4 regions of the Enterocloster citroniae genome follow, and region 2 is predicted to be linked to each of the others. Evidence: riboswitches for the same ligand, from Rfam matches in the RefSeq annotation. Region 2 holds a riboswitch; each other region holds the start of a gene.
The links. A riboswitch is a leader RNA that binds a small molecule or an ion and turns the genes downstream of it on or off. The one in region 2 is predicted to bind thiamine pyrophosphate.
Positions count from the first base shown of each region.

Region 1: another riboswitch for thiamine pyrophosphate. It lies ahead of thiW (energy coupling factor transporter S component ThiW); the one in region 2 lies ahead of thiS (sulfur carrier protein ThiS).
Region 3: another riboswitch for thiamine pyrophosphate. It lies ahead of thiC (phosphomethylpyrimidine synthase ThiC); the one in region 2 lies ahead of thiS (sulfur carrier protein ThiS).
Region 4: another riboswitch for thiamine pyrophosphate. It lies ahead of thiD (bifunctional hydroxymethylpyrimidine kinase/phosphomethylpyrimidine kinase); the one in region 2 lies ahead of thiS (sulfur carrier protein ThiS).

Region 1 is NZ_JBEPLZ010000006.1:66,479-74,246, forward strand. Features, by position in the region: gene trpD (anthranilate phosphoribosyltransferase) at 1-906, opposite strand, end outside; gene ABID13_RS09715 (anthranilate synthase component II) at 1,007-1,579, opposite strand; gene ABID13_RS09720 (anthranilate synthase component I family protein) at 1,576-3,096, opposite strand; gene thiE (thiamine phosphate synthase) at 3,592-4,269, opposite strand; gene thiM (hydroxyethylthiazole kinase) at 4,256-5,173, opposite strand; gene thiW (energy coupling factor transporter S component ThiW) at 5,256-5,792, opposite strand; TPP riboswitch at 5,906-6,015, opposite strand; gene ABID13_RS09740 (Cof-type HAD-IIB family hydrolase) at 6,073-6,924, opposite strand; gene ABID13_RS09745 (glycerophosphodiester phosphodiesterase) at 6,938-7,672, opposite strand; gene ABID13_RS09750 (ABC transporter substrate-binding protein) at 7,722-7,768, opposite strand, start outside.
Region 2 is NZ_JBEPLZ010000011.1:76,438-84,205, reverse strand. Features, by position in the region: gene ABID13_RS15920 (ABC transporter ATP-binding protein) at 1-147, opposite strand, end outside; gene opp4C (oligopeptide ABC transporter permease) at 147-1,031, opposite strand; gene ABID13_RS15910 (ABC transporter permease) at 1,034-2,008, opposite strand; TPP riboswitch at 2,376-2,480, shown strand; gene thiS (sulfur carrier protein ThiS) at 2,717-2,914, shown strand; gene thiF (sulfur carrier protein ThiS adenylyltransferase ThiF) at 2,917-3,558, shown strand; gene ABID13_RS15895 (thiazole synthase) at 3,647-4,453, shown strand; gene thiH (2-iminoacetate synthase ThiH) at 4,486-5,715, shown strand; gene ABID13_RS15885 (thiamine phosphate synthase) at 5,708-6,313, shown strand; gene recJ (single-stranded-DNA-specific exonuclease RecJ) at 6,324-7,768, opposite strand, start outside.
Region 3 is NZ_JBEPLZ010000003.1:129,977-137,744, forward strand. Features, by position in the region: gene ABID13_RS04650 (flavodoxin family protein) at 1-36, opposite strand, end outside; gene ABID13_RS04655 (TetR/AcrR family transcriptional regulator) at 33-674, opposite strand; gene ABID13_RS04660 (DUF2500 domain-containing protein) at 893-1,291, shown strand; gene ABID13_RS04665 (hypothetical protein) at 1,664-2,290, shown strand; gene ABID13_RS04670 (threonine/serine exporter family protein) at 2,333-3,088, shown strand; gene ABID13_RS04675 (threonine/serine exporter family protein) at 3,085-3,528, shown strand; gene ABID13_RS04680 (DUF2156 domain-containing protein) at 3,714-4,751, opposite strand; gene ABID13_RS04685 (winged helix-turn-helix transcriptional regulator) at 4,937-5,302, shown strand; TPP riboswitch at 5,397-5,506, shown strand; gene thiC (phosphomethylpyrimidine synthase ThiC) at 5,615-6,922, shown strand; gene licT (BglG family transcription antiterminator LicT) at 7,131-7,768, shown strand, end outside.
Region 4 is NZ_JBEPLZ010000016.1:75,529-83,296, reverse strand. Features, by position in the region: gene ABID13_RS18945 (L,D-transpeptidase family protein) at 1-610, opposite strand, end outside; gene ABID13_RS18940 (peptidylprolyl isomerase) at 973-1,725, opposite strand; gene cytX (putative hydroxymethylpyrimidine transporter CytX) at 1,900-3,117, opposite strand; gene thiD (bifunctional hydroxymethylpyrimidine kinase/phosphomethylpyrimidine kinase) at 3,113-3,904, opposite strand; TPP riboswitch at 4,111-4,219, opposite strand; gene ABID13_RS18925 (ATP-binding protein) at 4,290-5,597, opposite strand; gene ABID13_RS18920 (LytR/AlgR family response regulator transcription factor) at 5,605-6,306, opposite strand; gene ABID13_RS18915 (sodium:solute symporter family protein) at 6,684-7,768, shown strand, end outside.

The sequences.
Region 1 (7,768 bases), on a different contig from region 2:
AATCCCCAGGTATAGGCTGATGGCTGCATTGATCACCACCACATCCCGCTTTGGCCCTTTTAAGCTGCCTGAAAGGATATCCCTGGTGATCAGGGCATTTTCTTGCGGCGTCCCTCCGATCAGTTCCTCAAGCCTGCAGGTTGTAAGCCCCAGTTCCTGGGGAGTGATGTCATAGGAGGAAAGCTCTCCAAAACGGATCTCGCACACATGGGTAACACCTGTGAGGGTGGCCTCATCCAGTCCATCGCCTCCGCACACCACCATGCCCCGCTTCACTCCCAGGTTAGCCAGGACCTGTGCCAGGGGCTGCACCAGTTCCTTGCTGTACACGCCCAAAAGCTGCATGGACGCCCCTGCCGGGTTGGACAAAGGACCTAATATATTAAAAATGCTCCTGATCCCGATTTCCTTTCTCACCGGCGCCGCATACTTCATGGATGAGTGGTAGGATGGCGCAAAGAGGAAACACATTCCGGTCTGCTCCAGGACGGCCTCGGCCTGTTTTGCTGTCAGCGCCAGCTTTGCTCCCAGGCACTCCAGCACATCCGCTGCCCCGCTCTTGCTGGATACACTGCGGTTCCCGTGCTTTGCCACATGGATGCCTCCTGCCGCTGCCACAAAGGCGCTGGTGGTGGAAATGTTAAAGGTTCCCACCTCATCCCCTCCTGTTCCCACAATATCCATTACGGAAAAAGGCGGATTGAGTTTCACTGCCTTATCCCTCATAACTGTGGCGCACGCTGTTATCTCATCAATGGTCTCTCCTTTCATTCTCAGCGCTGTAAGGAAAGAGGATATCTGGGCCTGGGTTGCCTGGCCGCTCATAATTTCATCCATAACTGCTTTTGTGGTTTCAAAATCAAGGTTTCTGTTTTCAACTAACTGGTGGATTGCCTGCTGAATCATAATCATTCTCCTTTTCAAATACGGGCTATGCCCATGCGTCAATGTCGCGTAGTCTGTCCTTATGATCACGTTCCAATATGCCTCAAAGCCGCCGCGGCGGTCAGGCAATTGAAAGAAAATTTTCCAATATTTTACTTCCATCAGGTGTCAGGATGGATTCAGGATGGAATTGAAGCCCGTAGACATGGTATTTTCTGTGCTGCACTGCCATGATCTCACCTGCTTCACAATCCCTGGCCGTCACTTCCAGTTCCTCCGGTAAGTTCCCGGATTGTGCTGCCAGGGAATGGTATCTGGCTGCCTGGATTTTGGAAGGCAGCCCCTTAAACAAAGGCGATCTGCTGTCTAACTCGATCCTGCTCTGTTTTCCATGCATCAGCCTTTTTGCATGGGAGATGGTTCCTCCAAATGCCTCGCATATGCCCTGATGTCCCAGGCATACTCCCAGGATGGGTACCCTGCCCTTCAGCTGCCTGATCGCATCTTCCATAATGCCCGCATCCCCCGGATAACCGGGACCGGGAGATAACACCAGATGGCTGGGATCCAGATCCTCTATCTCCCGGATGGTGATCTTATCATTCCTGACCACCTGTATATCCTGGTTTATACTGCCGATCATCTGTACCAGGTTGTAAGAAAAACTGTCGTAATTGTCAATCAGAAGGATCATCTGTCATTTACCTCCCCTGCATTTATAATGGCATTTATCACTGCCCTGGCTTTGTTGGCTGACTCCTCGTATTCATTTTCCGGCACACTGTCCATAACAATACCGCCTCCGGCCTGCACAGTTACCTTTCCTCCCTGTTTTACCGCCATGCGGATGGCAATACATGTGTCCAGGTTGCCGGTAAAGTCCAGATATCCCAGCGCCCCGCCGTATATTCCCCTGGGCACCTGCTCCAGCTCCTCAATGATCTGGCATGCCCGGATCTTTGGCGCCCCTGACAGGGTACCTGCGGGCAGGAGGGCCTCGATGGCGGAGCATCCGTCCAGCCCGGGCCTTATATCGCCTTCCACCTGGGAGCAGATGTGCATGATCTTTGAATACCGGTGTATCATCTTGTACTCTGTCACCTCCACGGAGTCAAAGGCTGCGATCTTTCCAATGTCATTGCGTCCCAAATCCACCAGCATGTTGTGCTCCGACAGTTCCTTTTCATCTTCCAGAAGTTCTTTTTCCAGCTGTCTGTCCTCCTCCGGTGTGGCTCCCCTGGGTCTGGAACCTGCCACCGGGAAGGTGGTGAGGCGTCCGTCCTTCAGCCGGATCAGCGTCTCCGGTGAGGTGCTGATGATCTCATCATTATCAATGTTCATGTAGACCATGTAGGGTGACGGGTTGGTGGTTCTCAGAACCCGGTAGGCCCCCAGCAGGCTGCCCTTATAGGGACTTGTGAACTGTCTGGATATGACTGCCTGGAAAATGTCTCCGTCCAGAATATACTCCTTTGTCTTTTCCACCGTGCGGCAGAACGTTTCCTTGGACACATTGCAGGTAAATACCGGTTTATCCGGGGATGTCATCTTTTCCAACGGACTGGACTGGTTGATCAGGGATGTTATGGTTTCAATTTCCCCGCAGACCCTTCCATACTCCTTCATCAGATATTCCAGATACTGGGTCTCCCTGGGGCGGGGATCGGGATCTGCTGTTCTGCCCGTTCTCATGTTTACAACGATTTCTATCTTTTGCTTTAAGTGGTCGTAGGCAATAACCTTGTCAAACAGCATTAAGTCGAGATCATTGGCGCTCCCCCTGGAAATATGGAGGACCGGCTCTGCATATTCCACCATGGCATATGCAAAATATCCCACAAACCCGCCGGTAAAAGGAGGCTGGCCTTCCAGGCTGGGGGACTTAAACCGGGAGAGGATCTCCCTGATGACCTGAAGGGGCTGATCCGAGGCCAGGGTCCGGGACGGTATCTCCCTTAAGCTGCTCTCAATGGTCACGGATCCGCTTTTACAGGTCACGCGCATAACGGGATCATATCCCAGAAAGGAATAGCGCCCCCATTTTTCTCCTCCCTCAATGCTTTCCAGAAGAAAGAACCGTTTGCTCTGCCTGGCGATACGGCGGAGCAGGGTGATGGGGGTTATCACATCCGCGTATACTTCGCGGCAGATTGGAATAATGTCGTATTTGGGAGCAAGTTTTAAAATTTCTTCGCAGGTTGGGATTATCATGTGTGGCTCCTTTCCGGGTAAATGATCATGTGGGTTTACTGTTTTTAATGTGGCTGCATAAACTGGACGCCGTGTTCTGTACACAAAAAAAGCCTCCATCCCCAGCCGATTCAATCGGCAGGGACAAAAGCTTTTAATACTTCTGCGGTACCACCCTGGTTGACGTTGTTTCCGTTCCATTCCTGTGAAAAGGAAAAATAAAAAGCATCAAGTTAAAATTAACCTGATGCTGTGTTATTGAACAAAAATAAAATACGCCCGCTCTGTAACGCACCATCATGCGTCCTCCCTGTTAACGGTGGGATACCCGTCAGCCCATACTCCCATCAGCGTAAACGCTTCCGGTTTCCAGCTGCCCTCGCAGGTCCATTCAGATTCTAATCCAATGCTCCCTTACACCGGCCGGAAGCTCTCTGCGCCTGGAATTATGATCTTACTTACTCCTGCTCAACAGTTTTTTATGTTTTGTTGAATGTTGAACTTATTATAATCACATCATTTTGAATTGTCAACTGTTTTTGGAAATAAATTCAAACTTTTTTTCATTTCCTCCACCAGGCATTGGGTTGTCCCGCAGATATCCTCAGCCGCAAAGATCCCTGAAACAATGGCTGCTCCTGCCACATGGCTGCCTGACAGCTGTCCGATATTCCCCAGGTTGATGCCTCCGATGGCAACCACCGGAATATCCACACTATCACAAATCTCACGCAGGGTCTCCATGGTCATGGGACGTGCGTCCGCCTTGGTGGTGGTGCCGAAAACAGCACCGCTTCCCAAATAATCAGCCCCCTGTGCCTGGGCTCTCAGTGCCTGCTCCACGGTCTTTGCCGTGACTCCCAGAATTCGGTCAGGGCCCAGGATCCTTCTTGCTGCTTGGGCATCCATATCATCCTGCCCCACATGGAGCCCGTCCGCATTGCATGCCTCTGCCAGATCCATGTTGTCATCTATGATCAGGGGAACGTGATACCTCTGCGTCAACTCCCTCAGTGCCTTTGCTTCTCCCAGTATCTGGTCAAAGTTCTTCTTTTCCAGACTTTTCTCCCTAAACTGGACCATGGTGGCACCGCCCTTAAGCGCTTCCTCCACCTGCCCGCAGAGGCTCCTGCCCCCTGTCCATGCCCTGTCCGTCACCGCATATATCAAAAGCTGGTCTTTATGAAATCTCAATCCGTTTGCCTCCTTCCAGCATTTCATCCGTTAAAATGCTCATATAATCCATCAGATACATCCTGAAGGTACCGGTTCCGCCACCGCTTTCCATGGCCTTTTCAGCTGCCAGTTCCCCACAGATCCCATGGGCGCACAGTGCGGCTACGGCGGCCTGCACATACGCATCCCCGCCATTTCTGCCGATTGTTCCTCCCTCGGCCGGGCCTCCATCCTCAACCGGGTCTCCGCCCTCAGCCGGGCCCTTGTCCTCATACCTGGCCGCCACGGCACAGAACGCGCCCATGACGCCGTCCAGCATGCACCCGCTCCCCGTGATACGCGCCATCCAGGGATGTCCGTTCCTTACAGTCACCACCTGGTGCTGACCGGCCACAACATCCACGCTTCCGGTCATTACAACCACTGCGCCGGTGCGGCGTCCCAGGGACAGGGCTGATGAGACCTGTCCGTCCATGACGGAATCTGTACAGGAATCCACACCGCATACATTTCCGCGGTCCATTCCCCCAAACGCCTGGTCCAGTGCACAGATCTCGGATGCATTTCCTCTGATGACGCATACAGGCACCTGCCTTAAGATCCTTAAAGCAGATGCCCGGCGAAACCCGGATGCGGTAACACCCACGGGATCCAGGATAATGGGATGCCCCAGTGACGCCGCCCTTTTTCCGGCCAGGATCATGGCATCCACCCGTTCTTCCTCCAGGGTCCCCATGTTCAGCACAAGCCCCTGACAGATGGTGGTTACGTCCTCCACCTCCCTGATCCCCTGAGCCATGATCGGCGAACCGCCCACAGCCAGTATCATATTAGCCACATCCCCGGCTGTCACATAATTGGTAATGCAGTGGATCCGCGGGGCGGTATTTCTGATCTCTTTTATCCATTCTCTATGTATCATGACGCTGTATCCATTTCCTCACTGGTGTCTGTATCCTCACCGTTATCTGTTTCTCCACCGGTGTCCGTATCTCCACCGGTATTTATTTTCCCACTGCCTTAGACGGCTGGATATCCGTATCCAGCAAATGCTTCATATATTTAAATGCCCCGGACTTGCACAGCACCCCGATTAAAAATGCCGCGATCACAGTGCCGCACAGCGTGCTCATCAGAAACGGCATCACATAGGCGAATATGGCTGCTTCTTTGCCCATGACCATGGTTGCCACGGGGTAGCACAGGATACCGCCCACGATACCGGTGCCAAAAACTTCTCCCGCATAGGCCAGCATCAGTTTACCGGAATACCGGTACGCCAGGCCGCAGATCAGGGCTCCTATCATGCTTCCCGGAAATGCCAAAAGGCTTCCCGTGCCCATAAGGTTGCGTATCAGCGAGGTGCAGAATGCCATGGCCACACCGTACCCCGGGCCGAGGAACACGCCTGCAACCACATTTGCCAGGTGCTGGATGGGAAAACATTTGGACGCTCCGATAGGGATCGCAAAACTGGACAGTGACACTGCCAAAGCCACCAGCATGGCGCTTACCGCCAACTTTTTAACACTCATTTTCATACTTATTTCCTCCATTATCTTATGGTGTACTCGATCCTGGATATTCTGACCGCTTCTGGATATGAAAAACAAAAGGCCCATACCCCGTGGGATATGAACCATGATATACAATCAATTAACCGGCGCATATTTCCCTACGTTGGCATTACCCAAATCAGGTACAATAGGTCGAAGTTCGATTACTTCCTCTCAGCCTGCTTTACAAGCTCCCTGTTGTCAATAAGCATAGCACTGGTTATTTGCTTTGTCAATGCATTGGGTCAATTTTGCTCATGTTCCGTCACGCCCTGCCGGCCTCCTTGTACAGGACCAGATTCTCAATAGCATAGGCCACCCCGTCCTGTGCATTGGTACGGGTCTGGCATTTGGCTGTATTTTTTATGCGTTCCATGGCATTTCCCATAGCAACCGTATATTTCAGATTCATGGAAAGCATGGAATAGTCGTTTTCACTGTCACCTATGGCCATGACCTGGTCCAGCCGTATATTCTTCATGGATGCATAGGCGGCCAGGGCCTTGCCCTTCTGGGCCTCAATATGGGTCAGTTCCAGGTTGGTGATAAAGGATGAGGCCACTGCCAGATCTTCCACTGCCTTAAGCCGCTCCTTTACCTGTTCCAGAACCTGGCGGGATTCATGGATCACGGATATCTTATAGAACTCCAATCCCCTGCAAAGCAGTTCACCGGGCGGTATCAGCGTAAATCTCCGTCTTATATTCTCATAGGAGTATTCCGCCATGGGAAGAAGGATATCGCGCTCAAAACATTCCCTGAACTCCTCCTCACCGGCAATGGTGCAGCTCCCCCTGTCTGTCATAAAATCAAAGATAACATCCTCGTTCCGGCAGCATTCCAGTATATGTTCCACCTGGGACCGGGCAAGCTCCTGTTTATGGATCAGCCGTCCTTTCCAGTCATAGACAGATGCCCCGTTCATGCATACGACCGCTGCCTTCAGCCCGGCTTCCTCCAAAGGCAGCAGGGCATCCGCATAGCTTCTGCCCGTACATACCAACAGCTCTACGCCTGCATTTTGCATACACCGGATCACATGGGCATTGCGCACGGATATATGCCCATCCGGGCCCAGCAGAGTGCCGTCCATATCAACTGCCACTAATTTTACCATTCAACCAATCCTTTCACCCCATCCGGTCAACCACGGACCGGCACAAATCGGGTTTATTTGTAATAATGGCCTCTATGCCCTGTTTTACCAGCATTTCCATATGGGGTTCTTCATTGACGGTCCACACATGGAGCCCTAACTCCCAGGCCATGGCAGCGGGGACCAGATCCTTATCCTGCATATGGTACAAGGCAGGGTGGAGGGCATTTACATGGACCCTGTTCCTTCCATAGGAGGCCACGTCCAGCCAGCCGTCCGAATACAGCAGGCCGGTATATACAGAGGGGTCCAATTCCCTGAGCCTAACAAGGCTTGGATGGTAGAAGGAGGAGTAAATGATCCTGTCCTTCATCCCCATCTCAGCGGCCAGTGAAAGCGCCTCTTCTTCAATCCCTTCATACCGGACGATCCCTGTTTTCAGTTCCACATTGATGACCAGCCCCGTGGGTTTTAAAAGTTCATAGACCTCCCTTAAGGTAGGGATGGAAGCTTGGCGGTACTCCGGAAACAGTTTGTTAAAATGCAGTTTTTTCAGCTGGCTCAGGGTGTGATCCTTAATATAACCAAATCCGTCACTCACCCTGTCTATGGTCTCATCATGGGCTACTACCAGCTGATGGTCCCGGGTCAGCTGCACATCCAGCTCCACCCCGTCCGCCCCCTGCTCTGCTGCCAGCGAAAATGCCTCCAATGTGTTTTCCGGCGCATAGGCGGATGCGCCCCTGTGGGCCCAAACCTGTGTTTTCATATTTCCAAACCCCTTTCATCCATGTGACCGCGTCACAATACAACTATTATCACTCATTTAGCAGATTATATTCCTCAATTGCCTTGTTGATCTGCT
Region 2 (7,768 bases):
GCCGCAGCCTGACTCACCCACCAGCCCCAGCACCTTGCCGCGCTCGATATTCAGGTTGATCCCCTTGACAACAGGATAGCTTTTGCCCGCGGGGCCAAACTTGATCCAAAGATCTTTTAATTGAAAGAATATATCATGTTCCGCCATTAGTCAGCACCCCTTCCTTTTTTCTTAGGATCCAGGATCTCGGACAGGCCGTCACCCAGGAAGTTGATAGCCAGAACGGTGCTCAGGACCAGGATACCTGCGGGAATCCACATCCACCAGCAGTCCTGAAGGATCTGCATGTTCTGGGCAGTGGACAGGATCGTGCCCCAACTGGACTGTGGCATAGCGATACCCAGACCCAGGAAACTTAAGGACGCCTCCATCAGGATGGCGTTAGCCACGCTCAGGGTGGTATAGACGATAATAGGACCGCTGGCATTGGGCAGGATGTGACGGAAGATGATCTCCATCTGGTTTAAGCCCAGGGAGCGGGCTGCATCCACATACTCAACATTTTTCAGGCTCAGCACCTGACTGCGCACGATACGGCACACACCGGGCCAGCCCAGAATACCAATGATAAAAATCGTGTTATGGAAGCTGGGACCGGTGATGGCAGCGATGCACAGGGCAATGACAAAAAAGGGGAAGCACATAATAATATCCACGATACGCATAATGACACTTTCCACAATCCCGCCGTACAGACCTGCAATACAGCCCAGCAGCACACCGATACACAGCTTAAAAAGCGTTGCGATCAAGCCCACGCTGATGGATACACGGCCTCCTTCAGCCAGACGGGTGAACATATCCCTGCCTAATTCATCCGTGCCCAGCAAATGCGTATCGCTGGGGCCGGTAAGCATATTCAGCAGGTCAATGGAATCAGATTCATATCCTGTGAACATGGGGCCAAAGATAGAAAACAAGATCAGGATCACCAGCACGATCAGACTGACCAAACACAGCTTGTTGGATAAAATTTTCTTCAGACTTTCTTGGAAAGGAGTCTGGATCTTTTCTTTTTTTATTTCCATCATCCTCATCCTTTCTCCTCGTGCAGAACCCGGGGATCAATGAGAGCATAAGAGATATCGGCGATCAGGTTGGCAATCAGCGTAAAACTGGCCAAAATCAGCACGATGCCCATGATCAGCGGGTAATCGCGGTGGTTAACAGCTTCAAAGTTCAAACGGCCAACGCCGGGCCACAGAAACACCGTCTCTGTCAAAAGAGAACCGGACAGCAGACTGGGAATCTGCTGGCTGAGGATCGTGATGATCTGGCTCAGGGCGTTTTTCAGACCGTGCTTATAGATGACCTTGCGCTCAGGCAGGCCCTTGGCACGGGCAGTTCGTATGTAGTCCATGGACTGGATATCCACCATACTGGCACGGGTATAGCGCATCATGGTAGCCGCATTCATCAGACCCAGGACAATGGTAGGCAATATCATATGCTTGGCCACATCCAGGACATAGGCCGGGCCTGTGACAGGATTGGCCGATACCGTAACCATTCCGGAAATCGGCAGCAGCTTTAAGTTGACGCCGAAGATCTTGATCAGCACCATGCCGAAGAAGAAGCTGGGAATGGAAATGGCTGCAAAAGCCAGGATGGACGAGGTATTATCCACGATTCCCTTTTTATGCCTTGCCGAATAAATACCAACAGTAATACCCAACAGGGTACTCAGTGCAATGGCTGCACATGCCAGCAGCGCGGTGTTTCCCAGTCTGTCCAGGATGATGCCGATGACGGGGGTCTTGTACCAGATAGAATAACCAAAGTCACCTGTCACCACACGGCCCAGCCACTTTACATATTGTACGGGCCAGGGGTCATTGGCACCCAGCTCCTCCAATTTTGCTGCGATCTGTTCAGGTGGGATATCCGGCGAGTACATGCCGGAATAAGGGTCGCCGGGGATGCTCATGACCAGGAAGAAAACAATCACCGACACACCGAACAGAATGACCACTGAAGTCAGCAGTCTTTTCCCAATATACTTTCCCATTCGTGTTCCTCCATACTTTCCTCTTTTTGTCTTGTAAGGGTCCGGTACAGGCTTCCTGCAGCACGCAGCCACCCCTGCGCCCTCCCAAAAGGCGCATGTCTTGGTGATTTTGCTTTTATATGTATGTATTAACCCGCATATACCATGCAATATGTAAGACCATACCGAATTACAATGACAATGTAAATTAACTTATTATACAAAATTCGTCAAAATTTGTCAATATGATTTATCTACATATCTACTTATCCAATTTTAACAAACAATGGATTCATACAGATGTATCCAAATGAGGTATCCAATTCCCCTCCCCCTGTTTTTAAAAACAGTATTGACAAACCCGCTCCCGTGTCCTATACTGGATTTTGTAAAAAACGGGGAGCTTATGAATAGGCTGAGAGGAAGTTTTAAACTTCGACCCATGAACCTGATTTGGATAATGCCAACGTAGGGACCGATCATGAAACTTCTTAGCGGGAATACTTTGGTATTCCCGTATTTTGTTGTTCTCTCCACCATACGGGACCAGATCCGGTCCGCAATCCACAATTAAATACAGGCAGACAGAGTGAATCTATGTTCATGAAGGGGTGCACCACCGCGGGTGTATTGCTTTGTGAACATTTTTTTATTCTGCAATGTACGCCGGAAGCTTTCCTGCCGCCAGGAGCTTCCCAGCGCCCACTGCCGGAAAAGGAGGTGTAACAAATGCCCATGATCAATGGCAGGCAAACGCAGCTGTCACAGCCGGTCACAGTAGAGGAGTATCTGCTGGAACAGGGATACCGTCTGGACAGGATTGCAGTGGAATTTGGAGGTTCCATATTGCCCAAAGGAAGCTATGGCACTACCCGGCTTGGGGATGATGATGTACTGGAGATCGTAAGTTTTGTAGGAGGAGGCTGAATATGGACACTGTCTTAAACAAAGAGCAGCTTCACCGTGCCCTGACCGAACGGCACACGGCCCAGGTCCAGGAAAAACTGGACCATGCCCGGGTGGCTGTGGCAGGGCTGGGAGGCCTGGGCTCTAATGTGGCGTTTGCACTGGCCAGGATCGGCGTGGGCCACCTGCATCTCATTGATTTTGATGTTGTGGACATAACCAACCTGAACCGCCAGCAATATACGGCGCGCCACCTGGGCATGTACAAAACCCTTGCGCTGGCCCATGAATTAAAGGAGATCAATCCTTTCCTGGATATATATACCCATTGTGTCAGGGTCACTGAATCCAACATCCAGTCCCTGTTTGAACATGAGACCATCATATGCGAAGCCTTTGACCGCCCTGAGGCAAAAGCCATGCTGGCCAATGGGATCCTGGAACAGTTTCCGGACAAGTTCCTGGTATCCGCGTCCGGAATGGCGGGTTTCGGGAGCGGCAACAGTATCTGTACCAAAAGAGCCGGGAGGCATTTTTATGTGTGCGGAGACGGCACCTCCCTTCCCGGGCCGGGAAACGGCCTTATGGCGCCCAGGGTCATGCTCTGCGCCGCCCACCAGGCCAATATGATCACACGGCTGATCCTTGGAGAGGAGACCGTCTGAGAGACAGCCGCTGCACAGTTTAAAAGCAAAGGAGAATTGAAACATGGAACAAAAAGAAAGAGAGCAGACAAAGATGGAACAAACAAAAATGGAACAACAAAACACGGAGCAGACAGCCCTAAGCTCCTGCAGCGACCCTCTTATCATCGGAGGCCACACCTTTACCTCACGTTTTATTCTGGGATCGGGAAAGTATTCCCTGGATCTGATCCAGGCAGCCGTAAAACAGGCAGAAGCCCAGATCATCACCCTTGCCCTGCGGCGGGCAAATGAAGGCGGCATCGCCAATATCCTGGACTACATACCCAGCCACGTCACCCTCCTTCCCAACACCTCCGGCGCCAGGAACGCACAGGAGGCCGTCCGGATCGCCCGTCTCTCCAGGGAGGCCGGGTGCGGGGATTTTGTAAAAATAGAGGTGATACGCGATGCAAAATATCTGCTGCCCGACAACACAGAAACCATCAAAGCCACGGAAATCCTTGCCAAGGAAGGCTTTGTGGTCATGCCCTACATGTACCCGGACCTGAACACGGCCAGGGATCTGGCCAGTGCAGGAGCCGCCTGCATCATGCCTTTGGCCGCTCCCATCGGAACCAACCGGGGACTGTGCACCAGGGAATTCATTCAGATCCTTATCAATGAAATAGATCTTCCCATTATTGTTGACGCGGGGATCGGACGCCCCTCACAGGCCTGTGAGGCCATGGAAATGGGCGCCGCCGCCATCATGGCCAACACAGCCATCGCAACAGCAGGCAGCGTACCGGCAATGGCCGGGGCATTTAAGCTGGCCATTGAAGCCGGAAGGCAGGCATACCTGGCAGGTCTTGGAAGGACACTGGACAAGGAAGCCAGTGCCTCCTCCCCCCTGACCGGATTTCTCCACGACTAACCACAAACCCTATGATAAAAAGAGGTGACACCATGTCTCAAAATGAAAAGAACAATGAACCCATGAATGAAAGTATCCTGAACCCCCAGATCAGCCAGGACCTGAAAAAGGAACGCACTGACCACATGGCCTATCTTCCCGATATGGAGGTACTGGATTCACAAATCGGCAGGCAGGTCCTGTCCCTTATGAACGCCTATGATCCGTCAGCGTACACGGCCGCGGATGTCAAAGCAGCCCTGGCCCATGAAACACGCACCCTGGAGGACTTCGCCGCCCTGCTCTCCCCTTCCGCACAGCCTCTGCTGGAAGACATTGCAAAGGCTGCCCAGGTAGAAACCAGAAAACATTTCGGCAACTCCATCTACATGTTTACCCCTATCTATATTGCGAATTATTGTGAAAACTACTGTATTTACTGCGGCTTCAACTGCAAGAACAAGATAAGGCGTGCACAGCTTGAACCGGAACAGATCGAGGAGGAAATGAAATCCATTGCCCGCACAGGGCTGAAGGAGATCCTGATCCTTACCGGTGAAAGCCGGGCAAAGTCCACTGTCTCTTATATTGGAGAAGCCTGTAAGATCGCCCGCAGGTATTTTAAGGTGATCGGCCTGGAGATCTATCCCCTGAACTCTGATGAGTACGCTTACCTGCACAGCTGCGGAGTGGATTACGTAACCATATTCCAGGAGACCTATAACCCGGACAAATATGAGACCCTGCACCTGTCCGGCCACAAGCGCTGTTTTCCGTACCGCCTCAATGCCCAGGAACGCGCACTGAAGGGCGGAATGAGGGGCGTGGGTCTGGGAGCCCTTTTAGGACTGTCGGACTTCCGCAAGGACGCATTTGCAACCGGATGCCACGCCTGGCTGCTTCAAAAGAAATATCCCCACGGGGAGATCGCGTTTTCCTGCCCGCGCCTCAGACCCATTATCAACAATGACAAGATCAATCCCATGGATGTCCATGAGACACAGCTTCTTCAGGTGGTCACAGCTTACCGTCTCCTTATGCCTTGGGCCAGCATCACCGTGTCCACCAGGGAATGCGCCAGGGTCAGGGATCATCTGGCATCCATTGCGGCCACCAAGGTATCTGCCGGGGTAAGCACCGGGATCGGAGGACATTCAGAGGAAATAGAAGAGGAAGGAGACAGCCAGTTTGAGATTTCCGACAACCGCAGCGTGGATCAGGTGTTCCGCGACCTGCTGAGCAGGAATCTCCAGCCGGTGATGAGTGATTATATCTATGTGTAATATACAAGAACAAACAATACCAAAGGAAATAAGGGACCGCATCATGGCCGTATCCAACCGCAGTCTCTGCACCCGGCCATTTATGGACCAGGTCCGCCGGATATGCTGTTTTCATCCGGCAGCCCTGGTCCTGAGGGAAAAGGACATGGATGAGGCAGACTATGAATCCATGGCACGGGAGGTCTTAAAACTGTGTGCATCCTATCAGGTTCCCTGCATCCTCCACACCTTTACAGAGGCCGCCCACATTCTGGGTGCTGATGGAATCCATCTGCCGCTGTGGAAATTAAGGGAGGCGGCCGAAAAAAAACAGCTGGACGGATTCACCACCATCGGTGTATCGGTCCATGCCGCCAATGAGGCCCTGGAGGCCCAGTCCCTGGGAGCCACCTATCTGACAGCCGGCCACATCTATGCCACTGACTGTAAAAAGGGACTGCCCCCGCGGGGAACTGCTTTTTTAAGGGAGATATGCCAAACCGTTTCCATACCGGTCTATGCCATAGGAGGCATCCGCCTGGAGGCGGCCCAGATCCGGGAAGTCATGTCATGTGGGGCCGTTGGCGGATGTATCATGTCGGGGATGATGGCGCTTTAAAGCGCTGTCATCAATGGAACTTCCAGTCCTTTACCACGATCTGCAGGTTCCTGTTCCCATTGTATTCATTAATGCCTGGATAATAGATCACATCCATGAGGCGGCTGTTTCCCTTCTCCTCCATGAACAGGTCCCCATCTGTAAATACCACGCCGTCCATGGATACTCCCCGCTCATTGACCAGACTCAGCCGTACCACATTCCGGTTTCGCCCCATCACATGGGCACTGCGGATCACCATGCTTTTCTGGGCAAACTGCGGCTTCTCATTCCCCTGCCCATATGGCTCCAAAAGTTCCAGTTCCCTGACAAACGGCTCCGTTATGTATTCAAAGGGCATTGCAACATCGATCCACACCCTGGGGATAAAGTCCTCCTCCGTCAAACGCTCCCTGGCATTCTCATTCAGGCGTCTCCGGAACTCGTCCACGTCCTTTTCCTCCAGGGAAAACCCCGCTGCCATGGGATGGCCCCCAAACTTCAGCAGCAGGTCCTTCACCTCCACCAGGGCATGGAACATGTGGTAGGCCTCTATGGAACGCCCGGAGCCTTTGGCGCAGCCCTCTGCCCGGGTCAGCACAAAGGAGGGCTTGTTATATCTCTCCCTGAGCCTTCCCGCCACGATCCCGGCCAGTGATTCATGGCAGTCGGGCAGGAACACTACCAGGACCTTATCATCCCCATACCGTTCCTCCACCATGGCTGCGGCCTGGTCAATCCCGGCCTGGGTCATATCCTTTCTCTGGTCATTGAGTTCCTTTAACTCCATGGCCATGCGGTCGGCTTCCTCCTCATCCTCGCAGAGCAGCAGGGACAATGCGATCTTAGCTGTCTGAAGGCGTCCGCTGGCATTCAGGCAGGGGCCGATCACAAACCCGATATGATAGGCAGTAATGGAGCCCGGTACCAGATTATTCTTTTCGATCAGTTTCTTCAGCCCCAGATTGGAGGTATGGCCCAGACAGCGCAGGCCTTCCTTTACAATGATACGGTTTTCCCCCTGGAGCTTCATCACATCCCCCACCGTGGCAATGGCCGCGATCTCCAGCATGTCAAGCCACTCCTGCGCCAAAACTCCCGACTCCTCAAAGAGCACCTGCACCAGTTTAAACGCCACCATTCCGCCGCAGATACCGGTGAACGGGTACGCGCATCCCCTGAGCTTGGGATTCACGATCGCATCGGCCGGAGGAAGCACTTCCCTCCCCCCCTCAGGCAGGTCTTCCTCATTTTCCTCCACCAGTATATCGTGGTGGTCCGTGACAATGACCGTCATCCCCAGTTTTTTTGCCCTGGCGATCTGGCTGACGGCAGCGATCCCATTGTCACATGTAAGTATGGTATCAATGCCGTCTGATGCAGCTGCCTCGATGATCATCTCATTGATTCCATATCCGTCCTTAATACGGTCAGGTATCTCATAATCCACCCTGGCCCCGATCCGCTTTAAAGCCC
Region 3 (7,768 bases), on a different contig from region 2:
GGGGCTTCCCAAAAGCGCGACCATTCTTTTTTTCATATCACACCATTCCTTTCAATCATCCGGTACAACTTATCAAATCCAAAATCCAAAAACTGCTGCTTTGACAATTGCATGGCTTTCTCAAGATAAAACTGTTTGTTTGAGGCAACCTGGACCAGGCCTGACAGCGCTGACCAGAATAAAAAAACAGTTTCCGGAACCGGCAGATCGGGCAGAAAGTCCCCGGTCTCCATCCCTTCACGTATAAATGAGGCAATGATTTCGATGATCTGTTCCCCGGCCTGGTAAATCTCCTTTTCCACCGGAAGAAAGTCACCGTGATCAAAATCCACATTGATCTCGCTCAGGGTAAAGGAAAAATACAGAGGATACTGTTCATGGTACTTCCACAGTGCGGTACATATGCTGTTGTACCTATCCCTTATGGTTCCCTGCCCTAAAGCGCTGTCGGAAAGGCTTTGACAGAGAAGTTTCATGCTTTTAAGGGCAAGATATCCCACGATTTCCTCCTTGTTTGCAAAATACACATACAGGGTTGCCTTGCTGTAGCCGGATTTTTTAGCAATGTCATCCATGGTGGCAGCCTGTATCCCTTTGTGCACGAACAAGTCTTCGGCGGCAGAGGCAATGGCCTCACGGTGCACATGCTCCGGTTCTTTTTTTCTTCGTCCCATCTTTTCCTCCCGGTGGGGATTTTCCATACAGTTAATTAATTAAACTAATGGTTTAATTAATTTTATCACAAACCTGCGCACAATACAAGCCAGATGACGCAATGTTACAGGAAAAATTTAGAATAACGTAAATAAATAGTAATATTGTGGAAGCGGCCATATGGTAATATTTAACCATATGCGGGATCATTAATTTTGCAGCAGGAGGTGGATGGATCATGTATATGGATTCGTTCTTTTGGGGAGGCGGGTTTGATATTCTGTTTTTCCTTATATTCACCATTATTATTGTAATGTTTGTGGTTGGAGCCGTTCGGGGGATCGGGCAGTGGAATAAAAACAACCATTCTCCCAGATTATCCGTGACAGCCCGGGTAACGGCAAAACGCACCAACGTGGTCCGCCGCCAGCATGCCAATGCAGGGGATATGACAGGAGCCCACGGATTCCATTCCTCCTCATCCACCAGTTATTATGTTACATTTGAGGTGGCAAGCGGTGACCGGATGGAACTGTCCGTGAGCGGTTCGGAATATGGGATGCTGGCAGAGGGAGATACCGGGACATTGAAGTTTCAGGGGACCAGGTATCTGGGGTTTGAGAGACATAATAGTTGAGGGACGGAAGGCAGGATCCGTAGAATTAACAGGCAGGACGTACAGGCAGAAGTAAAACAATCTGTCTGTACGTCCTGCTTTCTGTCATATATATTTCCCGATTCCATACAGGCAATGTAGAATATGGGATAAAAATGTGGTAAGCTAAGAGCGTACGTTCGGATTCTCCTCCACACCCATGGCTGCGGCTGATTTTTGGCCGGCTGCATACCCGGATGAGATTCAAAAGCTTCCCCCAACCGTATGCCGGGACGGAAGCTGTGTTGTGCATCCCTATGGAATTTGATGTCTGGGGGCATTATGCAAGACCTGACGTGCTTGAACTGAAGAGACATGAATAATACAGCTGGCTAAGCGGGGAGGTGTATGGTCATGCCGGCATATTTTAATTTGAGTATCCAGTTTCAGAGAGAGGACCTCTATCCCTTGTTTGTAATGGATTTTCATACGGCTTTGGAAAAGGCCGGCCTTATATTTAAAAGCGGTTACTGGAATTCGGAGGATAACAGCTTTGCGGAGACAGCCGCCTTTAACCAGAGGCTGTTGGAGCAGGATTTTAAACTGGGGTTCACGGAAACATATCTTCATAATTACAAGCAGATCTTGTTTGATTACAGGGGATTTTCCCATGTCAGGGGATTTTGGATGAACCGTTATCCGGAAGACGGACAGTTCAGTTTTGAAATCATCATCCCTGAAAGTGAAATGCTGAAAGCGGAAGGATCCTGTTCCTTTATAGGTGACAGGGTACAGGATGTGGTCGAATGTGCAGGGGAAATCTGGAAATTTGATCCGGTAAAGGCTATTCAGACAGGCCTTGAAGCAGATGATGCCAGTGTGGGGCTTACAGCCATAGAGCAGGGGAAGGTCCCTAAGACCATACCCTTTGCCATTGTGGACCGAAGGCTTGCAGAGCATATGGATCTTTCGGAATACACAAAAGAACAGATAGGAACGTCCGGCATCCTGATTCAGGATTTTCACCGGTGGGATTATTAGGAGGAAAGTGGGGAAGTGGAGGAGAACAGGGAAAAGGAAGTCATGGAGGTGTCGCTTCAGGCAGGTCATCTGCTGCTGGAAAATGGAGCCGAGATCTCCCGGGTGGAAGAAACCATGGACCGGATCTGCAACTATTATGGTGTCCGTTCCGGAAATGCATTTGTGCTTTCCAATGGTATATTTACAACGGTAGGGGACAGGAACGAGTCGTTTTTTGCAAAGGTGGAGCACATTCCGGTCAGCGGAACCCATCTGGACCGTGTGGCGGCTGTAAACCAGCTTTCCAGAGAGATAGAGGAAGGAAGATATACCATAAAAGAAGTGGGGGAAAGGCTGGAGGATATAAAAAGAATGCCGGGTAAGACCCGGCTTATGCAGGTGATGGCATCCGGCTGCGGAAGTGCCGCATTCTGCTATCTGTTTGGAGGGAGTCCCTGGGACAGCACTGTTGCACTTTTAGCAGGGCTGGCCCTGTATCTGTATGTGCTGTATGTCAGCGGCCCTCATCTGTCCAAGATCGTGGCAAATATCAGCGGCGGGGCACTGGTCACCATCCTGTGCAGCGCCATGTATCTTCTGGGGGTGGGGCAGCATCTCAACTATATGGTGATCGGCTCCATCATGCCGCTGATACCCGGAGTGCCCTTTACCAATGCCATCAGGGATATTGCCAATGGTGATTATATATCAGGATCGGTCCGTATGCTGGACGCCCTTTTGGTGTTTTTCTGCATTGCCATAGGTGTGGGCGTGGGATTCACCGTGATCGGATGGCTGAAGGGGGGTACGCTGCTATGATACTGCAGATTTGTGTTGCCATGGTGGGGACGGTGGCGTTTTCTCTTCTGTTTGGAGTCCCAAGGGTATTCTACCCATGGTGCGGGGCCATTGGAGGAGCCGGATGGGCCGTATATGTGCTGACAACATCCGGCGGCTGCGGACCGGCGGGGGCATCCTTTATTGCCACGGTGGTGGTGATTTTCCTGTCCAGGTCCGCCGCTGTGCGAAACAGGTGTCCGGTTACCATTTTCCTTGTATCAGGCATCTTCCCTCTGGTGCCCGGGGCAGGTATTTACTGGACCGCGTACTATCTGGTGACAGAACAGCTCCGCCTGGCCGTATATACGGGATATGAGGCGGTGAAGGTGGCGGTTGCCATTGTGCTGGGGATTGTATTTGTGTTTGAACTGCCCCAGGGAATGTTTCGGTGGGCGGCAAAAAAGGGATATCATGTCTGATGTCCCTTTTTTATAAGTCCCTTTTTATAAGACAGGAATTTTAATCTTGACGTATCTATATTCAGATGCTACCCTCAGTGGACAAGGGGATCTTATACACATGATTTCAAACGGCGTTCATGATGATCAAACGGGCTGGCAAAGGGCGCAGTTGGTTCAATGGGCCCCGGAGGGCGGTCCGCTGATTACCAGCGGGCCGCATATTTATTCAGCATAAAGGCCGGATAATAGGACTCCTTTGCCTTTCTCAGGTTTTCCATGCCCATATCTTCTTCCCGGTTGATATAGCGAAGCCCCGGATGGGTCTTAAGAAGATGGCGGACAAATTCCCGGTTGATCATCTGGTATGTGCCGTGGACTGAGATGTCGGCTTTTTCAAACCTTACATCAAACCCGTTCCTGCCAACAGGCTCCCCCAGTGTAAATGCCAGCAGACGGTCCCCGCCATAGATGACGCCGCCTTCCAGCCCCAGCTGGTCGTAATGCTTAAAGGCTGTCAGAATGGCTTCTTTTTCCGCCTCGGCCATACCGCCTTCCTGCCCACTGTGATCTTCTTCCCAGCTGTTTAGCAGATCAAGGCAGGATTTGGCATGTTCTTTGCCGAGCTGTTCAAAGCGCCAGTCCGGGCACTCCTGTTCAAACCGGTTGCAGTGGTTGCGCTTATTGTGCAGTTTTTTGCCGCCCAGCCCTGCAAGGACTTCTGCTTCGTAAATATAATCCGCACTGCTGCGAACCTCCTCAAAGGTGAACTGGGCCGGGAACTCTTTTTCCAGGCGGTTTTTCTGCTCTTCGGTCATGCCCCTGATCAAAAGGGGCTGTCCCTGCTGTTCTGACAACCGTTTCATCTGAAGGATTGCCGGTTTGAGGGGACCGCTGCCCGCTGGAAAGGAAAAGAACAGCCCCTCCTTTGTGCTATACTTTGGGATCATCCTGTTGTCGATCCTGGCTGCCGTCATTCCATATGCGCTGCCCCAAAGAAAGAAGGTCCCAAAGCATCCATCGGATGCCAGACTGTCTTCCGCTGCCAGAATGGGAGCAGCCCAGGTGCGGTCATGTATGGTCAGTTTCCTGAATTCCAAAGGACTGGTATGGATGATGCTGGGAATATTCAGTTCCCATTCCTTAGAAAGAGCCGTATTTCCTGAAACCGTGTATTGTCTGCTTTGTGTGTCGTGCATGTCCGCCTGTGTCGTGGTGTGCTTTTTAGATTGTACTGTATTCATAAATCTCCTTTTTAGTGTTAATACTGGAATCATCTGCCTTATGGTCCATTGACTTTTCCATTACAACATATTATAATTTTAACAGTACCATTATAAAAAGCAAGTACGAACATTCAGGTGAGATACTAACTTTAAAGTTAGATACTAAACTAAAAGTTATATACTTACCTAGAGGAGAGTGTGAAATGGAAAAATGCCGTATATCCCAGGCATGTCTGGGAGACACTGGTTTCAGCTATACCCTGTCTCTGATCAATGGAAAATATAAGATGACGATCCTCTACACTTTAATGGAATTTGGTGTGGTGCGCTTTAATGAGATGAAAAAGTATATTGGTGAGATATCATATAAGACACTGAGCGTCACCCTGAAGGAACTGGAGAGCGACCAGCTGGTACACAGGGAGGAGTATCCCCAGATCCCGCCGAAAGTGGAATACAGCCTGACAGAGCGGGGAAGGTCACTGATCCCCATTCTGGATATGATGTGTGCATGGGGGGATAAGCACCGTCTGCCCTCCCGGAGAAACACGGGTGAATCTGAAGCCTGAGGTGTGAAAAAAGGGGTTGACAGATAGGGAATTACCGAATAAACTGGTAAAGGATATATAAATTTGGACCCGGTATCCAATGTACACGTCCGATACAATTACAACAGGGAGCTTGTAGCGCAGGCTGAGAGGAAGTAATCGAACTTCGACCTATTATACCTGATTTGGATAATGCCAACGTAGGGAAATATGGAACATACAGGAATCGCGCGGAATATGCGAGGTTGCTGTACAGCATGAGTGATTCATGGCCCATTCCTTAACGGAGCGGGCCATTTTTATTTTCCACAAAAGAAAATAAGGAGGAGAATCATGAACTACACAACGCAGATGGATGCAGCCAGAAGGGGCATCCTGACAAAGGAATTAAAAAAGGTGGCTGAAAAGGAGAAGTTTGATATTGCAGAGCTGATGAAGCTGGTGGCGGAAGGCAAAGTGGCCATTCCCGCCAATAAACGCCACCAATGCCTGGAGGCAAATGGGATCGGCTCCATGCTGAAAACAAAGATCAATGTTAATCTGGGCACATCCAGGGACTGCATGGATCTCAACATGGAACTGGAAAAGGTAAATGACGCAGTGCGGATGGGGGCAGAGTCTATTATGGATCTCAGTTCTTTTGGGGATACCCGTACCTTCAGGAAGAAACTGACCAGGGAATGCCCGGCCATGATCGGCACGGTTCCCATCTATGATGCGGTGGTATATTACCATAAGCCCTTAAAGGATATCACATCCCGGGAATGGATCGATATTGTAAAAATGCATGCGGAGGACGGCGTGGATTTCCAGACCATCCATATTGGGATCAACAGGAGAACGGCAGGTCGGTTTAAGAAGGCAAAGCGTCTGACTAATATCGTGTCCAGGGGAGGTTCCATCATCTTTGCATGGATGGAGATGACCGGACAGGAGAATCCCTTTTATGAGCATTTTGACGAGATACTGGATATCTGCCAGGAATATGATGTGACCCTGAGCCTGGGAGATGCCTGCCGTCCGGGATGTATCGCTGATGCCTCGGACATTTCACAGATAGAGGAACTGGTAACGCTGGGTGAGCTTACGCAGAGGGCGTGGGATAAGAATGTTCAGATTATAATCGAAGGACCGGGACATATGCCGTTAAACCAGATCGAGGCCAATATGAAGATACAGCAGACCATCTGCAAGGGAGCGCCGTTCTATGTACTGGGCCCCCTGGTAACAGATATTGCCCCTGGATATGACCATATAACAGCAGCCATTGGGGGAGCCCTGGCAGCGGCCAGCGGCGCATCCTTTCTCTGCTATGTGACTCCGGCAGAGCACTTGAGGCTGCCGGATGTAAATGATGTAAAGGAGGGAATCATTGCATCCAGGATCGCGGCCCATGCGGCGGATATTGCAAAGGGGATCAAGGGAGCTGCCCAGTGGGATCATGAGATGAGCACTGCCCGCAAGAATCTGGACTGGGAGCGGATGTTTGAATTGTCCCTGGATCCTGAAAAGGCCAGGAGCTACAGGGAATCCGCAAAACCGGAAAAGGAAGATACATGCTCTATGTGCGGCAACTTTTGTGCGGTTAAGAATATGAACCGGATACTCAATGGGGAGATTGTCAGTATATTTGATGAATGATGATCATTTTACATAAGAAAAAGGACTTGACATTGCAGGAATTATTATATAGAATTAAAACCAGAGAAAAACTTAGAAAAGAAAACTTATGTGACTAGGGAGTCACGAAGTGAGTATGTTACTGGTATGCAGGCAGAACTCAGATTACACTGAAAATTTTTATTTTCCGTGTAGTTTGAGTTTTTTTTTCTGGAAAGGAGGATCTATTGTGAAGATAAGTCAGATTTTAAATAACAATGTTGCAGTGGTAAAAAAAGGGGGCAGTGAGCTGATCGTCTACTCCAAGGGCATATCATTCAGAAAAAAGGCTGGCCAGTCGATAGGGGAAGAGGAAATCGAAAAAACATATGTTTTGGATTCCAATGATATGCTGGAGCATTTCAGTTACCTGCTTGCCAATACAGATGAAGAGTATCTGAACATTGCCAACAATGTCATTGCTTTTGGCGAGACCCTGCTGGGGCAGAAGGCAAATGATTATTTATATCTGACTTTATTGGACCATATTGACTTTGCCCTGAAAAGGGCGGGAAAAGGGCAGTTTATCCGCAGCCCCCTGACATGGGAGGTGAAGAAATTCTACCCGAAACATTTCCAGATCGGCCTGCATGCCCTGAATCTGATGAACCAGCGCTTTGACGTGGGATTTCCTGAGGATGAGGCGGTTTCCATTGCCCTTCATTTTGTCAATCTCCAGTCAGAGGGACACGATCTGAAGGAGACCATAGAGGCCATGCAGGTGTTAAAAGATATCCTGTCCATCATACAATACCATTACAGCCTGCGCCTGGACGAGTCGTCAGTGAATTATATGCGGCTCATTACCCATCTGCAGTATTTTATCCA
Region 4 (7,768 bases), on a different contig from region 2:
CCTCCCGCACATTCACCTGGTAATAACAGCCGGCCCCATCTATATCCACGGATGTCCGCCCTGCCTTTACCGCTTCTTTGATCAGGGCTTCTGTTTTAGCCTCGTCCACATTATTCCCCTGTACTGCCGGTATAATGGTAAATGGCTGTCCCTCTTCATAGGATGACACACGTGCATCCGCGGTGACTGTGATATTAGAACCGCTTATAAGGGCCAGGGATCTGATCTTGGCTGTCAAAGCCTCCTCGCTGTAGGCCGCGGTCATGGTCATGGTATGGGAGTTGTCCGTGGACGGTCCCGAGTTGCGCCCCGAGGCGTTCTGGGCATCCAGAATAGCCTGGAGACCTTCCGGCACCGTCACCTTATATCCTATGTCCGTTCCCTTAATACGTTCCTCTTTGTCCCCCCGTTCCTTTATGGTCAGGGTATATTCACCGTCATAAAAACCTTCTATCCTGGTTTTTGCCTCATCTGTTGTAAGTCCGCCGATCCCCACACCGTTTACCTTTGTGCCGGGTACGAACCTGGTGGTATCCGCGTTCTGGTCAGCCAATGATGTCACTGCTAATGAGGCCGTAAAAGCCGCGGCTGTCATGACCGTCAAAAGCATTTTCCCAATTGTTCTTCCTTTTTTTACAATGCGCATAAATAATTAGCCCCAATCTTCACTTCTTTTCCAGCCCTGCCATAAAAAGGTCAGGCTGCCTACTTAACATAACAACCTTTTGGGAGAATTTCAACCGTTAAAATAAAAATGTAAGAATTCTTCATAAATTGGGAATTACGCGAAGGGGCGGGCGGGGTGCATCCATTGATTAGAAGAATGGGAATGGTGCGGCGGATACGGCGGCGGTTTGAATAAAAAGCCAGCCGAAATTAAGCCCCAGGCCCCGGGAAACTCCATTGATTCAATCGATGGGGTCCCCGGCGGCTGCGTTTTTATTCCGGCTGGCTGAATGTTTACGAAACTTCTTAATCTATTACTTCGATGCTCTGGATCACTGGCTGGTTTTCTTTAGGGACCGTGCCGTTGTTGTCCACTGGCTGGATATCTTTGCAGATGGCGTCCACAACCTCCATGCCCTCTGTCACATATCCGAAACATGCATATTCCCCATCCAGGAATGTGCTGTCCTCATGCACGATAAAAAACTGTGAGCTGGCGCTGTCCTTGATCTGGGAACGGGCCATGGAGATGGCTCCCCTTGTGTGGGACAGCGGATTTTCCACACCATTGCTTGCAAACTCGCCCTTGATCTCCTCATCGGAACCGCCCATGCCTGTGCCCAAGGGGTCTCCGCCCTGGATCATGAAACCGCTCATGATCCTGTGAAAGGTGAGCCCGTCATAAAATCCATCCTTTGCCAGCTTCAGGAAATTGGCAACCGTTATGGGGGCATTGTCCCCGTCCAGCGCCACGTCAATGGTGCCGTAATCTTTTACAGTGATCTTCACATGATGGGTTCCGGCCGCTGCCTCCAATTCCTCAGCGGACGGACCGCCGGTTGCTTCGCTTTCCTTTACCCCTGCTTCACTGCCATTTGCTGCGCTGCCTGTTTCTGCATTGCCGCTTGTCTCCTCCGCCTTTGCGGATTCTGTCTGGCTTTCAGTCTGGGCCTGGGTGGTCTGAGCCTGGGCAGATGAACTGCCTGATCTGCCGCTGCAGCCGGACAGCATGGAAACTGCCAGCAGGGCTGCCGCACCTGCACATATCCATTTTTTCATAATAAACACTCCTCATTCATCCGGGATCTTCCGCCCTTTGTTCCCGGGCCCCCGGTTAATTGGGCGCATATGTAAACTGCATGCACTGTGCCGCAGCCCATACGCCCTGGTTTTAAACTGCCAGAGCATATTGTAACATCCATGAACAGTCCAGTAAAGTATTTTATAAAATTATCACACTTTTATCACATTTTGGGTGTTGGTTTTATGGCCTGCCGTCACACGGTAATATACCAGGCACAGGCCCATGGTAGCCGCCATGTCGGGGAGCGTGCTGCCCACAGGCGTATCCACATGCATAAGGATTCGGTAGATCACAAACCCCGCAAACCATATGACCAGATTGGAAATGCAAAAGGATTCCCTTTTGTGATCCTGTTTTATGAAAAAGTAATCCATGATCTGGATGGCGATCATGGGAGCGAACACGGAACCGATCAGATACAGAAAATTGGTGATATTATCCATGGGAAACATCATGGCCGCCGCGGTACCTATGACCGTAACAGCCACAGCCGCCCACTTTTCCTTGATCTTTTGGGAAATGGACACACTGGATACCCCCGCGGAATACGCGTCCAGGAAGGTGGTTGTCACTGTGGAAAGTACAATGATGAGCAGGCCCGTCAGTCCCAGGCCGGCCTTTACCATAATGATGGAAATGTCGTACTCGCCTGTATAAATGGCAGCCCCCATTCCTATGACATACATAAAAATGCTCACAACGCCGTACACCGCTGCGCTTGCCGCTGTTGCTGCAAACGGACGCTCTGCCTCCCTGGTATAATCGCTGATCAGCGGGAACCAGGAAAGAGGCATTGCCACGGACAGCTCCACTGCTGCTCCAAAGCTCATGGCCTCCCCTGAAACTGCTTCCGCTGCCCCGTAGCCTGTGAAGATCACGCGGCACAGGATCAGGGTAAGGATAAAGAGGGCTCCCATAGCCAGGGTATTGATCTTCCCCAGATTCTGGATGCCGATCAGGATCCACACCAGGATCAATCCTCCGATCACCAGGCACCAGATCCACTTCCCTGCCGGGAAAATGCCTCCCGCTGCCAGCGCCCCATCATAGATCATAATGGAGGTCCAGCCCACCAGCTGCAGCACATTCAGGGCGCAAAACAGCAGGCTTCCCCGCTCACCGAAACTCATTTTAACGGTTTCCATGGAACTTTTCCTGGTATAACCCCCAATGAGTCCGGCCAAAAACAGCAGCACGCAGCCGATCACATGACCCAGAAGAATGGCGGCTATGCCTTTTTCAAATCCCAGTGGAGCCAGGTAAGTGCCTGTCAGTATCTCTGCAATGGACACGCCTGCCCCAAACCAGATCAGCCCGTTGCTGAACACAGAAGTTCTTTTTTCACTCATATTCCCGCCCTCCCTAATATTCGCCTTTAATGGCAAACGCATGGTTCATGGGACCGCTGCCCCTGCCAAGGTCCAGCATGGCTCCAAGCGCCCCGGAGAGGTACGCCTTAGCCTTTTCCACTGCCATATCCATCTCCATTCCCTTGGCCAGGTTGGAGGCAATGGCGCTGGAAAGGGTACAGCCCGTGCCGTGGGTATTAGGGTTCTGGATCCGTTTTCCCATAAACCAGCGCAGCTCCCCGTTTCTGTATAAAAGGTCATTGGCATCATTGTGCTGGTGTCCGCCTTTGCACAGCACGGCACATCCGCAGTTCTCCCCAATGATCCGGGCCGCCTCTTCCATATCCTCCTGGGAATTGATCCTGATCCCTGACAGGATTTCCGCCTCCGGGACATTCGGTGTCAAAAGGTCTGCCATGGGAATCAGCCGTTCTTTCAGTACCTGGACCGCTGCTTCATCTATAAGCCTGGAACCGCTGGTGGCCACCATGACCGGATCCACCACGATATTTACCCCATGATAGGCGGACAGCTTATCTGCGATCACCTCGATCAGCCGCGATGAGGAAACCATCCCGATCTTGACTGCGTCCGGAAAGATATCTGTAAAGATATCATCCAGCTGCTCACCCAAAAATTCAGGTGTCACTTCCATAATCCCTGTTACGCCGGTGGTATTCTGTGCAGTCAGAGCAGTGATCGCGCTCATTCCATATACCCCATGAGCGGTCATTGTCTTTAAATCCGCCTGGATGCCGGCGCCTCCGCTGGAATCACTTCCTGCGATTGTTAATGCTGTGTACATAGTTATTCTCCTTTTCGCATTAATTTTCTTAGGCGACAGAAGGTGGTGCCCCCAGCCTGCCGCCTGGGTGCCCATTGGGCTGATTCCCTTTTACCGAGTGATAATATCCACCGATGACACATATTGCCGATTCCGCGTATGGCCCATTCCACACCTGGCCCATTCCGCACAAAAACGGCGGTGCACCAAAACAGGTGCACCGCCGGCATATGATCTCCTATGGTCCCTACGTTGGCATTATCCAAATCAGGTAATGGGTCTAAGCATGAACAGCTTACTCTCAGCCCACTTAAGTGAGCTCCCCGTTGTCTGTATTAACAATACTCATTATAACTCTTTTTGGGAAAAATGCAATCCATTTTTCCATTCTTCCCCTGGGCACGCCTTACTCCGCCATGGCCCGGTCCACGATCTTCACCATGGCTGTAAAGGTTGTGCCGTCATAATCCACATCAAACTCATCCCCGGGATGGTTCAGGATCCTCCGGATACTGAGCATGCCCAGACCTCCGTCCTTTTTGCTGGAAAGGATCTTTCCCCCTCTCTGTGTGATCTGTCCGTTATAGGAATTTTCCACCATCATCATCAGATGGTCATCCATCCACCGGGCCTGGACCCGTATAAAACGTGCTCCGCTGATGCGCCTGCAGGCTTCAAAGGCATTTTCCAGCAGGTTTCCGATAACAATGCACAGCGTCAGGTCATCCACGGGCACGTGCGCCGACAGGTCGGCCCTGGCCTCAAAGGTGATATCCTCCTGGCGTGCTCTGGCTGCATATTCCTGAAGCAGTCCGTTAACTGCCTGATTCTGGCAGAATACCATCTGGGCCGTCCGGTCCAGTTCCTCCTTGAGGTTTTTAAGGTACCTGTCCTGCTCCTCCTTTTCCATGTTCTGCAGGGCGTGGATATGGTGCCGGAAATCATGCTTAATGATACGCACCTGCTCAATATAATCAAGGGTCTGGTTATAGTGCTCCCTCTGCTTTCCGATCAGCTGCCTTGCAAACTGCAGTTCCTCCTCCGTTTTCCTTCGGCATGTGATCTCCAGGGTATTTCCCAGGATCATCACATAGAGGATCAGGATCATGGCACAGAGGGCCATAAAGAACAGGATATCCTGGATCCCCCGGGATGCCAGGGAACGAGGGGAGAAAATGCTGTTTGTCCCAATGGCAAGCACCACAAGGGAAACGCAGGGATAGGTGAGAAGCAGGGAACAGGAACGGGTGGAAAGCTGTGAAAAAAGGCGGTCCACCGCATCTCTCAGCCAGAACCGCACAAACAGGCAGAAGCCGGCCGCGGAAACAAGGGATACCAGAACACAGATCTGGCCGTAGGACAAGGGAACACGGCTGCCCAGCACCCAGGCTGCAAATTCGTTCAGGGATGTGGAAAGCACGGCGAACAGCCATGCTGAAACATAAAGAAATGCCTTTTTCAGCAGACTGCCCTGAAAAAAGATGAGGAGCACAAGGAAAAACAGGCATGAAAAGATGCCCTGGAAAACAAAAAAGATCTCTTGGGGAATATGAAACAAGGACTGCATGGATACCATGATGACCCACAGATAGGCTGACACTGCGGCTATATTCTCCCGGTTCCTGTGCTTTGGCTCCAAACATACGAAAATAGGCATCATACGCACTGCCAGGTTAATCAGATTCAGAAAAATCGTACATGCGTTATCGTTCATGAAAACCTCATTTCAGGCGGTGATGGTAATATGCATTCTTGCTCTGCTTGTAAAAATTCCTGGAAATGGGGATCAGCTGTCCCTCCCTCATGTGAAAGCAGGAATCCTCCAACCGCTCCACCTGTTCCAGATTCACCACGTAGCTCTGGTGGCAGCGCAAAAACTGCGGATGCTCCTTCAGCTCCTCCTGGAGTTCCGACAGCTTCTGCCCGATTGCCAGCGTCTCCCCGCTTGTCAGGGTCACAAATACCCGGTGCAGGCGGTTCTCAAACCAGGCGATCCGCTCCAGCTTAAGGTGTACGGGAACACGGTTGTGGATAACGGATATACACGCTTCCCGCTCTCCCAGGTACTGGTTTACCACACGTTCCATGGTGGCCTCAAAATGATTCCTTTCCACCGGCTTTAGGATAAATCCTGCCGCATTGACGCTGTACCCATCCACCGCGGCCTCCAGGGATGAGGTGATGAAGACCACCGCGTGATTCCCCTTTCCCAGCCTGGCCGCTGTCTCAATGCCGGTCAGCCCAGGCATCAGCACATCCAGCAGATACAGGTCATACTCCTGTCCGGCTTCTATGAGTTCGCTCCCTTTTTCATATGTATCAATATGCACTGCCATTTGACGCCCTTCAAAAAATACGGACGCGTATTCCACTATGAAATCACACTCTTCCCTTGTGTCGTCACAGACAGCGATCCTTAGCACGTTTTCATCCCCCTCCGGCAGACTCCCTGGTCTGTATCCATAAGATCCGCAGTTTTCTCTACAGCGTTTTTCTCTATTTTATGGGCATTCCTTCCATAAGTCAAGTTTGGGATTTAAATGTCATATTCGGTATCAATTCTGCAGAAGTGGTTATTTATTCCAACAGCAGGGGTATGTTACACTTATTGTATGAAAATATGTAATAGTTCAGGACGGCGGAAAAACGGGTGCAAAAGCGGGCGTTACGCTTGCTTATAAGTCCGTTTTGGCGCCCATTTTCACATCGGATGGACATCCGATGCTTCTTGACCGGCTCTTCCGGTCAAGAATATGAGCCGTTCTGAACAGTTACAAAAATTTTATACAGGAGGGATTTTATGGGTACAAATATCATTGTAACAATCATCGTAATCGTCTACCTGCTTTTTATGCTGTGGATTGGCTGGTATTCTTCCACCAAAATATCCACCAACACCGACTTCATGGTGGCCGGACGCCGTCTCGGCCCGCTTCTCATGGCCGGAACCCTGGCAGCCACGGAGATCGGCGGCGGCAGTTCCCTGGGCGTTGTGCAAAACGGTATGTCCGGATACGGCCTCAGCGCTTCCTGGTATATTACCACCATGGGAATCGCCTTTATCATCCTGAGCTTTATTGCCCCCAAATTCCGGGCCGCGACCGTTAAGACGGTTCCTGAGTATTTCCGCAGACGCTACGGCAGATCCTGCGGCATCATCACAGCCGTCATCATGCTGCTTCCCCTGGTGGGTCTTACCGCCGGACAGTTCATTGCCTCAGCCGTTATCCTTTCCACCATGCTGAACATCGATTACCAGGTTGCGGTAATCATTGTGGCAGTGGTGGTAACCGTTTACTCCATCATGGGCGGCCTTTGGAGTGTCACTCTCACCGACTTTGTCCAGGTATTCCTGATCGTGATCGGCATGATCATTGCAGTCCCCTTTGCCATGAACTATGCGGGAGGATGGAGCCAGGTCACTGCCAATATTCCGGAGGGAACCCTGAACATGTTCCAGGGCTATGACCTGTTTGGGATCATTTCCCTGGTCATCATGTACACGGCCACCTTCTCCGTAGGCCAGGAGGCAGTATCACGTTTCTATGCCGCCAGGGATGAAAAGGCTGCCAAGAGAGGCGCATGGCTGGCTGCACTGGTGAACTTTATCTATGCATTTATCCCCACCATCCTGGGCATCATCACCCTGGCCCTGATCAACATGGGCAAGTTCAGTTCCACCCAGTTTGAATCCGTTGGCGCCCGCTACGCCCTGCCGGTTCTGGCCATCAATACCATGCCCGCCCTGATCTGCGGCCTGCTGTTTGCCGGGATCATCTCCGCTACCATGTCCAGTTCCGACTCCGACCTTCTGGGCGCCGGCTCTATATTTGCCAACGACATCTATAAGGCAGTCCTAAAACCGGATGCCTCCAGCCAGTCTGT